2 regions of the Telluria sp. ZB2R32 genome follow, and region 2 is predicted to be linked to the other one. Evidence: predicted binding sites of a transcription regulator. Region 2 holds the regulator's gene; the other holds the start of a gene.

Region 1 (4,720 bases), on a different contig from region 2:
ATCTTGCTGATGCCGCGACGCCCGTGAGACGCGATGAAAACCACGTCGCACCCGAATTGCCGGGCAGCGGCGACGATTTCGCCGGCCGCATCCCCGGAACATGGCGTGATTGTCTCGCACGGAACGCCTTGCCTGCGTGCCTCGTCGGCGAGTTTCAGCACGTGCTGCCGGGCTCGGAGCAGTGACTCCTGCTCGTATTCCTTACTGAAATCGAGTATTGCCGAACCTTCCGTCGGCCTGGCGTGCGCATAACGACGCGCGACAGAAATACCGACGATTTTCCCGCCATTCGCCCTGGCCGTCTCGATTGCCGGCCCGAAGACCTTTTCCGCCACCGGGGATCCATCGGTGGGCACCAGTATCGACTTGAACATGATTGGTCCTCCCTTCACAATAGAAAATACCAGCCCGCGTGAACCTTCACACCAGCACGGCGGCCCCGTCGATCCGGCCCGCGCGCAGGTCGGCCAGCGCTTCGTTGGCCGCCGCCAGCGCGTAGGGCACGACGGTGGTCGCCACCTCGGCGCCGGCGATGGCGCGGAACCAGGCTTCGCCGTCGGCACGCGTCAGGTTCGCCACCCAGCGCACGCTGCGCTCGCCCCACAGCAGCGCGTAGGGGAAGGACGGGATGTCGCTCATGTGGATGCCGGCGCAGACCACGGTGCCGCCACGCGCGGTGGCGGCCAGCGCCAGCGGCAGCAGCTCGCCGGCCGGGGCGAACAGGATGGCCGCGTCCAGGAGTTGCGGCGCCGCCGCGTCGGCGGAACCGGCCCAGCGCGCGCCCAGGCGCAGCGCGAACGCCTGCGCGCGGGTATCGCCCGGGCGCGTGAAGGCGAACACCTCGCGCCCCTGGCGCAGCGCCAGCTGGGTCAAGAGGTGCGCGGCGGCGCCGAAGCCGTACAGGCCGAGCCGGCGCGCATCACCGGCCATGGCGTAGGCGCGGTAGCCGATCAGGCCGGCACACAGGAGCGGTGCCGCATGGATGTCGTCGTAGGCTGGGGGGAGCGCAAAACAGTAGCGTTCGTCGGCCAGCGTGTATTCGGCGAAACCGCCATGGCGGTCATAGCCGGTGAAGCGGGCGCGCTCGCACAGGTTCTCGCGGCCACCGGTGCAGTATGGGCAAGCCCGGCACGTGCCTGCAAGCCAGGGCACGCCGACCCGGGTGCCGATGGCGAAGCGGTGCGCCCGCGGACCGCTTCCAGCCACCACGCCGACGATCTCGTGGCCCGGCACCAGCGGCAGCAGGTGCGGCGCCAGGTCGCCGTCGACGATGTGCAGGTCGGTGCGGCAGACGGCGCAGGCCGACACGCGCACGAGGATGTCGCTGCCCGACGGGCGCGGGACCGGCAGTCGCACCGGCCGCAAGGGCTGCCCCGGGGCGTCGAGCAGCATCGCCCTCATCGACGCAGCGGTCATGGCTCCCTCTCCGGGCAGCCGCCTGTCTTACTGCACGGTGATCTGCTTGTGCGCCGTGCCCGCCTTTTTCGGCAAGGTGAGGTGCAGCACGCCATCCTGGTATTTGGCCTCGGTCTTCGTGTCGTCGACGTCCTGCGGCAGGCTGAAGCTGCGGTATTGCGCGCCGCTCACGCGCTCGCTGTACAGGGTGCCGCCGGCGTTTTCTTGCTTTTCCTCCTGCATGGTCGCGTTGATCGAGACGCGATTGCCGTCAATCGAGATCTTGATGTCTTCCTTCCGGAGCCCCGGCATGTCGGCCTTGACGGTGTAGGCCTGCTCGGTCTCGGTGACATCGACGCGGATGGCGCGCGCGGCATCGGTGCTGCGCACGGCGGAAGCCATCGGAAACCCGCGCAGGAAGTCCTCGACGCTGCTGAACGGATCGAAGCGCATGATCTCGCGGATGGGATCGTAACGGGTCAGGTTGCTGGCCATGGTGTCCTCCAGGTTGAACGGGAACGGCGATGCGGCCCTGTTTTGTGGCCGATGCTTGTTCATCGTAGGATCGACGATGGGTCGGAATATGACGTGGATCAAGGCGCGCCGCTTGACGCCCGAAACGTCCCTCAGGGCGCAACGGTCTCGGCAAACTCGGGCGGGGCGGCCTCGCCGGGATCGCGCAGGACCAGCACGGGAACCGTCGACCACCCTAGCACGTGCTGGGCCACGCTGCCGGTCAGCAGCGGGTTGGCATCGGCCGGGCCGTGCGCCCCCATGACGATCAGGTCGCAGCGATGCTCCTGGGCCACGCGCACGATCTCGCGTCCGGGCGAACTGGAGATCCGGGTGAGCGTCTCGCAGGACAGGCCTGCCTGCTGCGCCAGCCTGGCCACGGTGTCGACATGGGCACGCGCGGCAGCGAGGGCGCGGCGCAACTCGGCGCCGGCGTCGCAGGTGCCGATGGCATCGGCCGCCAGCGACATGCGCGGCTGCGCGACCGAGAAAGCAAGCAGGCGGCGCGCGCCGCTGGCGGCCAGCAGCGCAGCGACCTGTGCGGCGCGCACGGCGAGGTCCGAGCCGTCGGTTGCAACGAGGATTTTTTCAATGAACATGAGCGCCCCCTTTTCTGCCCGCTGCGCAAAGCCGGGCGATTTTTGATGTGCATCAAACGATTCCCGGTCCCTGGCGCGGACACTGCCTCATTTTATGACAGCACCACCGAGATGCGCCATGAAGTTTCGTCATATCGATATGCCACCCGAGGCCGCCTGCGCGGCGCTGCGTCACCGCCGCAGACAGTTGCTCGATCGCATCGGCGCACTACGCGCCAGCCCGGACGCCGAATTCGCACGGCGCTTTCCCGACGCCGTCGCCGCGGTGGAAGCCGCGTTTCGCCACGAGGAGGCATTGCTCGAGCTGCGCGGCGAGGCCTGCCTGCATCCACGCCTTGCCGAGCACGCCACCATCCTGTGCGCGCTGCACCGTACCGCCGCGCAAGTCGAACGCGGCGACCTGGCGTTGGGACGCCAGGTCGCGCACGCCCTGGCTGCGCTGCTGGGCCAGCCGGGCGCCCCGCCGTCACCCGCAACGCCGGTCCGCACGGCCGCGCCGGCAGCACACTGAGCCGCGTTCAGCCGCCACGCATCGCCCTGGCGAAGCGCGCCAGCGCCATCCCGAACAGGGCCAGGCCGATGGCCAGCAAGGCCAGCAGCGGGCGCCAGACGGCGTCGATCCCGGCGCCGCGGAACAGGACGGCCTGGCTCAGCTCGACGAAATGGGTGGTCGGCGCCAGCAGCATCAGCTGGCGCAGGACGGGGGGAATGCTTTCGCGCGGCGTGTTCGCGCCGGACAGCATCTCCAGCGGCAGCAATGCCAGGATCACCAGCAGCCCGAATTGCGGCATGCTGCGCGCGGCGGTAGCCATCAGGATCCCCAGCGAGCAGGTCGCGAACAGGTGAGCCAGGGCGCCGGCCACGAACAGCATCAGCGCGCCCTGCACGCCCACGCCCAGCAGCGCGCGCAAGATCCCCAGCAATGCCACCAGCGCGGCCAGCAGCACTACCGCCGCCATCGGCCACAGCTTGGCCAGCATGATCTCCGGCACCGAGACCGGCATTACCAGCAGGTGTTCGACGGTGCCGTGCTCGCGTTCGCGGATCAGGGCCGCCCCGGTCAAGATCACCGACAGCATGGTGATGTTGTTGACGATCTCCATCAGCCCGCCGAACCAGGCCGGCGCGAGCGCCGGGTTGAAGCGCGCGCGCAGCACCAGGGCGACCGGCGGCGCCGGCGCGCGGCCGGGCCCGAGGAAGGCGGCCACCTCGCCCAGCGCGATCGCGCGGATGTAGCCGCTCCCGGTAAAAGCCTGGCTCATGCGCGTGGCGTCCACGTTCAGCTGCAGCGTGGCGTCGCGGCCGGCGAGCACGCGGCGCTGGAACCCGGCCGGGATCACCAGCACGAAGGTGGCGCGGCCCCGGTCCAGCATGGCGTCGACGGTGTCCAGCGATATCGATTCCGGCGGCATGAACTGGGGCGGCGCGAAAGCGGCGCGGATGCGCAGCGACAGCGGCGAGGCGTCTTCGTCGACGATCGCCAGCGCGGCCCGGCTCAGCGTATCGGGCTGGGCCGTGGCCGCGACATACACGCCGGCGGTGAAGGTGTACACGATCAGCACCAGCATCACCGGGTCGCGCACCAGGCTCCAGAGTTCCTTGATGCCGAGGCGCCAGACCTTGCGCAGCGAAACCGTCGGCATGGCTAGCGCTCCTGGCGCGGCAGGGCCGCGATCGCCAGGCCCAGGATGACCGGCACGGCCGCCAGCAATGCGAGGAAGTCCGGCGCCAGGTCGGCAAAGCCGAGCGCCTTGCTGAACACGCCGCGCGCGACCGTCAGCATATGCGAGGCCGGATAGGCTTCGCCGATCGCCCGCCCCGCCCCCTGCAGCGCCGTCACCGGGTGGATCAGCCCGGCGAACTGGATCGCCGGCAGCATGGTGCCGATCATGGTGAAGAAGATGGCCCCGATCTGGCTGCGCGTAAAACTCGAGGCAAGCAGGCCGATCCCGGTCGAGCAGATGCAGTACAGGAAGGCCGCCGCCAGCAGCGCCGCGACGCTGCCGCGCAGCGGCACGTCCATCAGGACCACGGCGGCGACGCTCATCAGCACCGCGTTGGCCATCGACAGCGCGATATACGGCGCCTGCTTGCCGAGCAAGAATTCGCTGCGGCGCAGGGGCGTCACGTACAGGTTGACGATCGAGCCGAGTTCCTTTTCGCGCACCACCGCCAGCGCAGCCTGCATCGCAGGCAGGTTCAGCAGGAGAATG
Region 2 (4,720 bases):
GGCGACCAGGCCCGCCGGCCCCATCCACAGGGCGGCATGCAGGAAGGGGCGGTAGGTGAAGATGCGCCCGCGCTTGCGCAGCAGGAAGCCCCAGGCGCCGAGCGCGATCATCAACAGGCCCAGGCCGACCATCAGGCGGAAGCTCCAGAACACGATCAGCGAATTGGGCCGGTCTTCGCGCGCGAATTCCTTCAGGCCGGGGATCTGCCCGGTCCAGGAGTGGGTCAGGATCAGGCTGCCCAGGTGCGGGATACCGACGGCGAAACGGGTTTTTTCCGCCTCCATGTCCGGTATGCCGAACAGCAGCAGCGGGATCGCCTCGCCCGGCTCGTTCTGCCAGTGCCCTTCCATCGCCGCCAGCTTGGCCGGCTGGTGCTCGGCGGTATTGAGGCCGTGAAAATCGCCGATCACGGCCTGGATCGGCGCGACCAGCAGGATCATCCACATCGCCATCGACAGCATCTTGCGCACCGCCGGGTTGTCCGTACGGCGCAACAGCTGCCAGGCGCCGACCGCGCCGACGATCAGCGCCGTGCACAGGTAGGCCGCCGCCACCATGTGCAGCAGCCGGTACGGGAACGAGGGATTGAAGACGATCGCCAGCCAGTCGGCCGGCACCATGCGCCCGCCCTCGATGGCGTAACCCTGCGGCGTCTGCATCCAGCTGTTGGCGGCCAGGATCCAGGTCGCGGAAATCAGCGTGCCGACCGCGACCATGCAGGTAGCCATGAAATGCAGACCGGGGCCGACCCGGGTCCAGCCGAACAGCATCACCCCAAGGAAGCCCGCTTCCAGGAAAAAGGCGGTCAGCACCTCGTAGGCCAGCACCGGTCCCATGATGGAACCGGCGAATTCGGACATGTAGCTCCAGTTGGTGCCGATCTGGTAGGCCATCACGATGCCCGAGACCACGCCCATGCCGAACATGACGGCGAAGATCTTCAGCCAGAAGTGGTACAGGTCGACATACACCTGGCGCTTGGTGCGCAGCCAGGAAAACTCGAGCACGGCCAGGTAACTGGCCAGGCCGATGGTCACCGCCGGGAACAGAATGTGAAACGACATCGTGAACGCGAACTGCACGCGTGCCAGGTCCAGTGCCGATAGGCCAAACATGGGTGCTCCTCATTCGCTGTGGGTGTCCAGAATCTAGCATGGGCCGGGGCGCGCACAATTGGCATTTGCCCCGATCGCGAAAAGATGGGATTGCGCGACAGTCCGGTCTATAATCGCGCGTAACCCACCTTCCCCTCCTTTCCCTTGCAACGATGAGCCAAGGCACCTCCCTCCCCGCCGGCGCGCCGATCAATCTCGGCGTCATCAAGGCCAGCTGCGGCGCCTGCAGCATGCACCAGTTGTGCCTGCCGATGGGGCTCGACGACACCGACATGAACCGCCTCGACCAGATCATCGGCGCGCGCCGCCGCATTGCCCGCGACGAGCGCCTGTACGCGATGGGCGAGGCGTTTCGCAGCCTCTACGCCGTGCGCTACGGTCACTTCAAGACCTACCAGATCAATGCGGCCGGCGAGCAGCAGATCACCGGCTTCCAGATGGCCGGCGAACTGCTCGGCATGGATGCGATCAGCGGCGACCGCCACCATTGCGACGCGGTGGCGCTCGAGGACAGCGAGGTCTGCGAGATCCCGTTCGCGCGCCTGGAAGAACTGTTCGGCCAGGTGCCGACGCTGTTGCGCCATTTCCACCGAATCATGAGCCAGGAAATCACGCGCGAGCAGAACGTGATGTTATTACTGGGCAATATGCGCGCCGAGCAGCGCTTCGCGGTCTTTTTGGTGAACCTGTCGGCGCGCTATGCGGCGCGCGCCTATTCGGCCACCGAGTTCGGGTTGCGCATGTCGCGCGAAGACATCGGCAATTACCTTGGCCTGACCATCGAGAGCGTCAGCCGGCTGTTGTCGCGATTCAAGAAGCAGGGCTGGATCGCGGTCGACAAGCGCGAGGTAAAACTGCTCCAACCTGCCCGGCTGAAAGCGATGGCGGCCGGCACCGAGACCTGCAGCCCGATGAACTGAGACGGTGCGTCCCGGTTCCGGGACGCCTCACGACGTGACGCTCAAAACGTGACGGTCACCGAAGGCGCGCTGCGGGTTGCCTCGCCATGATGGACGGCTTCGATGTTGTTGCCGTCCGGGTCGAGAACGAACGCGCCGTAATAGCCGGGGTGATAGGCGCGCTCGCCCGGCGCGCCGTTGTCGCGGCCGCCGGCCTGCAACGCCGCCTTGTAAAAAGCATCGACGCCGGCGCGGTCGCGCGCCTGGAAGGCCAGGTGATGGCGCCCGGTCAGCCGGCCCTGGGCGGCGTCGCTGGAAGCGCTGGAAACGAACAGTTCGTCGTACCAGAAATAGTCGTCGCCCTGCCCGCCGAGCGGCACTTGCAGGACGGCGAAGACGGCGCTGTAGAACGTGCGCGAGGCAGGCAGGTCGGCGACGACCAGCTGGATGTGGTCGATCAGGCGGCCGCGGTGGAGTTCCTGGGTTTGCATGTGTGCTCCTCGGATGACACCTCGTCGGTCAGGCGATTATGCCACGTATGCCATCGGCGATAACGGTTGCGCACGTAGGGCGGGCATGCCCGCCTTACGGCGTGTGCGACCCCGCGGCAGATATAAGAAAGGTCATGCCCACGCACCTGCGCGTACGGCGGGCATGCCCGCCCTACTGCTTCGCAATCCAGCCGTCGACCAGCTGCCCCAGCACGTCGAGCGGCACCGACCCGGCGCCCAGCACCATGTCGTGGAAGGCCGGCAGCGAGAACTTCGGTCCCAGCGCGGCCTTCGCCTTCTCGCGCAATTCGACGATGCGCAGCATGCCGATCATGTAGGCGGTGGCCTGGCCGGGCCAGACCACGTAGCGGTCGACTTCCTCGACGTTGATGCCGTAGTCGACCGCCTGCTGGCGCGTCCAGCCCTTGGTGTGCAGGCCGGTGTCGACGACGAGGCGGCGCGCGCGGAACAGTTCCGAGCCGAGCGCGCCCAGCAGACCCGGCACGTCGCCCGCATACCAGCCCTGCTCCACCGCCAGGCGTTCGGTGTACAGCGCCCAGCCTTCGCTGTGGGCGCTGCCGCCGCTGAAGATACGCTGGCTGCGGTATTTCGGGATGCCGGCCAGCTCCTGCTGGATCGCCAGCTGGAAGTGGTGGCCCGGCACCGCCTCGTGGTAGGACAGGCTGCGCATGCGGATCATGTCGAACTTCGGTCCGCGCAGCGGGACCCAGAACACGCCGGGACGGCTGCCGTCCGGCGCCGGCAGGCTGTAGTGGGCCGCGGCCGAGGCTTCCGTCAGCGGCGGCTCGCGCAGCACGTCGACCGGCGCGCGCGGCTTCAGGTTGAACAGCGACGCGCTGCGTGCCTGGGCGTCCTTCACCATCTCCTTGTACTGCGCCAGGATCGCCGGCCGCGGATCGGTGTCGCCCTGCGGCTGGAAGGTGGCGTCGAGCGCCTTCATGCGCGTTTCGATATTCCCCTCGGTGAAGCCGAGTGCGCGCAGGTGCTTGTCCATCTCGGCTTCCAGGCGCGCCACTTCGCGCAGGCCGATCGCGTGGATTTCGTCGGCGCTCAGGGTAGTGCTGGTGAAGTTGGCGATGGCGCGCTCGTACGCCTTGAGCCCGCCCGGCAGCCGCGCAATGCCCGCCGTGTCGTTCGTTTGCGGATGCAGTCCGGCCATGAAGCCCTGCACGCGCAGGTAGGCCGGGCGGATTTTTTCGTCGACGATGCGCGTGGCGCGTGCGATCGCTGCCGTGCGTGCTTCGGGCGTGATGTCTTTCAGCTCGGCACTGCGTTTTTCCAGCGAGGCGACCAGCACGTTCTGCGGCACCGCCGGTTTCAGGAAGGTGTCGACCTGGAACTGGGCGCGCTCGAGGATGAAGCGCGGCGGGATCAGCTTGCGCTCGCTGGCGCTGCGGGCGCGCGCCAGCGCCTCGTCCATGCGCGTGCCGACCTGCTCCAGGCGTGCCAGCCAGCTGTCGACGTCCTGCGCACTGCGCATCGGGTGGGTCTGGGTCATGTAGTTGACCAGGCCGACCTGCGGACCGCCGAACTGCGAAAACACGAAGCCGTAATCCTCGAACGGCTCGTTGGCGATCACGTTCGACAGCGACCAGCGCATCACCGCGGCCGAAATCTTCCGGGTCTCGTCGAGCGGGCCGGCGAGGAATTGATCGAGGCGGGCCACGCCGGTTTTCGCCAGGGCCACCATCTGCTGGCGCCGGGCCGGCGTTTGCGGCGTCAGCTGGCGGTCCAGCGCGCTTTGTTCCGCACCGCTGAAATACTGGGTACTGCTGGCCAGTTGCGGGTTCATGCGCACCCAGTCGTTGGCGAAGCGCTCGGCCCAGGCGTCGAAGGCGGCGTTCGGCTTGTTCGCGGCCTGGCTGGCACTCGCCTTGGCGACAGGCGCTGCCAGCGCGCTGCCGGGGACGGCGGCAGCGGCGAGCGCGAGCGGAATGAACAGGGCGGCAACGGCGGCGCGCAGGCTGCGCGGGGTGGAAATCGGCATGGTCTCTCTTCTGTTTATTGTTCGGCAAAGTGCCGTGGCGAATCTAACATGGAAGAGTTATGCACGCCAATCTTTACGGGGCCGCCCGCCCCGCTCCATCCTGGCGGTCGGCGACGATGTGCAGGCCGGGGTCCTTCGCCGGGCTCCAGCTGCGCGCGAGGCGCCACTGCCTGCCCTCGTCCTCGACCACCACCTGCCAGTGCGTC

What was found. The regulator FNR, encoded in region 2, switches genes on or off when oxygen is low (the NO sensors DNR and NnrR bind a similar motif). The targets are predictions, from matches to a motif close to TTGATNNNNATCAA.
Region 1: the regulator FNR is predicted to act here: its motif matches at 2,550-2,563, upstream of AC56LG_RS17655 (universal stress protein).

Annotation. Positions count from the first base shown of each region.
Region 1 covers NZ_JCASIG010000005.1:574,283-579,002, forward strand. The annotation lists gene AC56LG_RS17640 (universal stress protein) at 1-374, opposite strand, end outside; gene AC56LG_RS17645 (zinc-dependent alcohol dehydrogenase family protein) at 421-1,401, opposite strand; gene AC56LG_RS17650 (Hsp20/alpha crystallin family protein) at 1,444-1,890, opposite strand; gene AC56LG_RS17655 (universal stress protein) at 2,022-2,507, opposite strand; gene AC56LG_RS17660 (hypothetical protein) at 2,626-3,018, shown strand; gene AC56LG_RS17665 (ABC transporter permease) at 3,026-4,150, opposite strand; partial or broken gene rbbA (ribosome-associated ATPase/putative transporter RbbA) at 4,153-4,720, opposite strand, start outside.
Region 2 covers NZ_JCASIG010000006.1:313,348-318,067, forward strand. The annotation lists gene AC56LG_RS18990 (cytochrome ubiquinol oxidase subunit I) at 1-1,116, opposite strand, end outside; gene fnr (fumarate/nitrate reduction transcriptional regulator Fnr) at 1,269-2,036, shown strand; gene AC56LG_RS19000 (VOC family protein) at 2,078-2,506, opposite strand; gene AC56LG_RS19005 (DUF885 domain-containing protein) at 2,679-4,514, opposite strand; gene AC56LG_RS19010 (FixH family protein) at 4,588-4,720, opposite strand, start outside.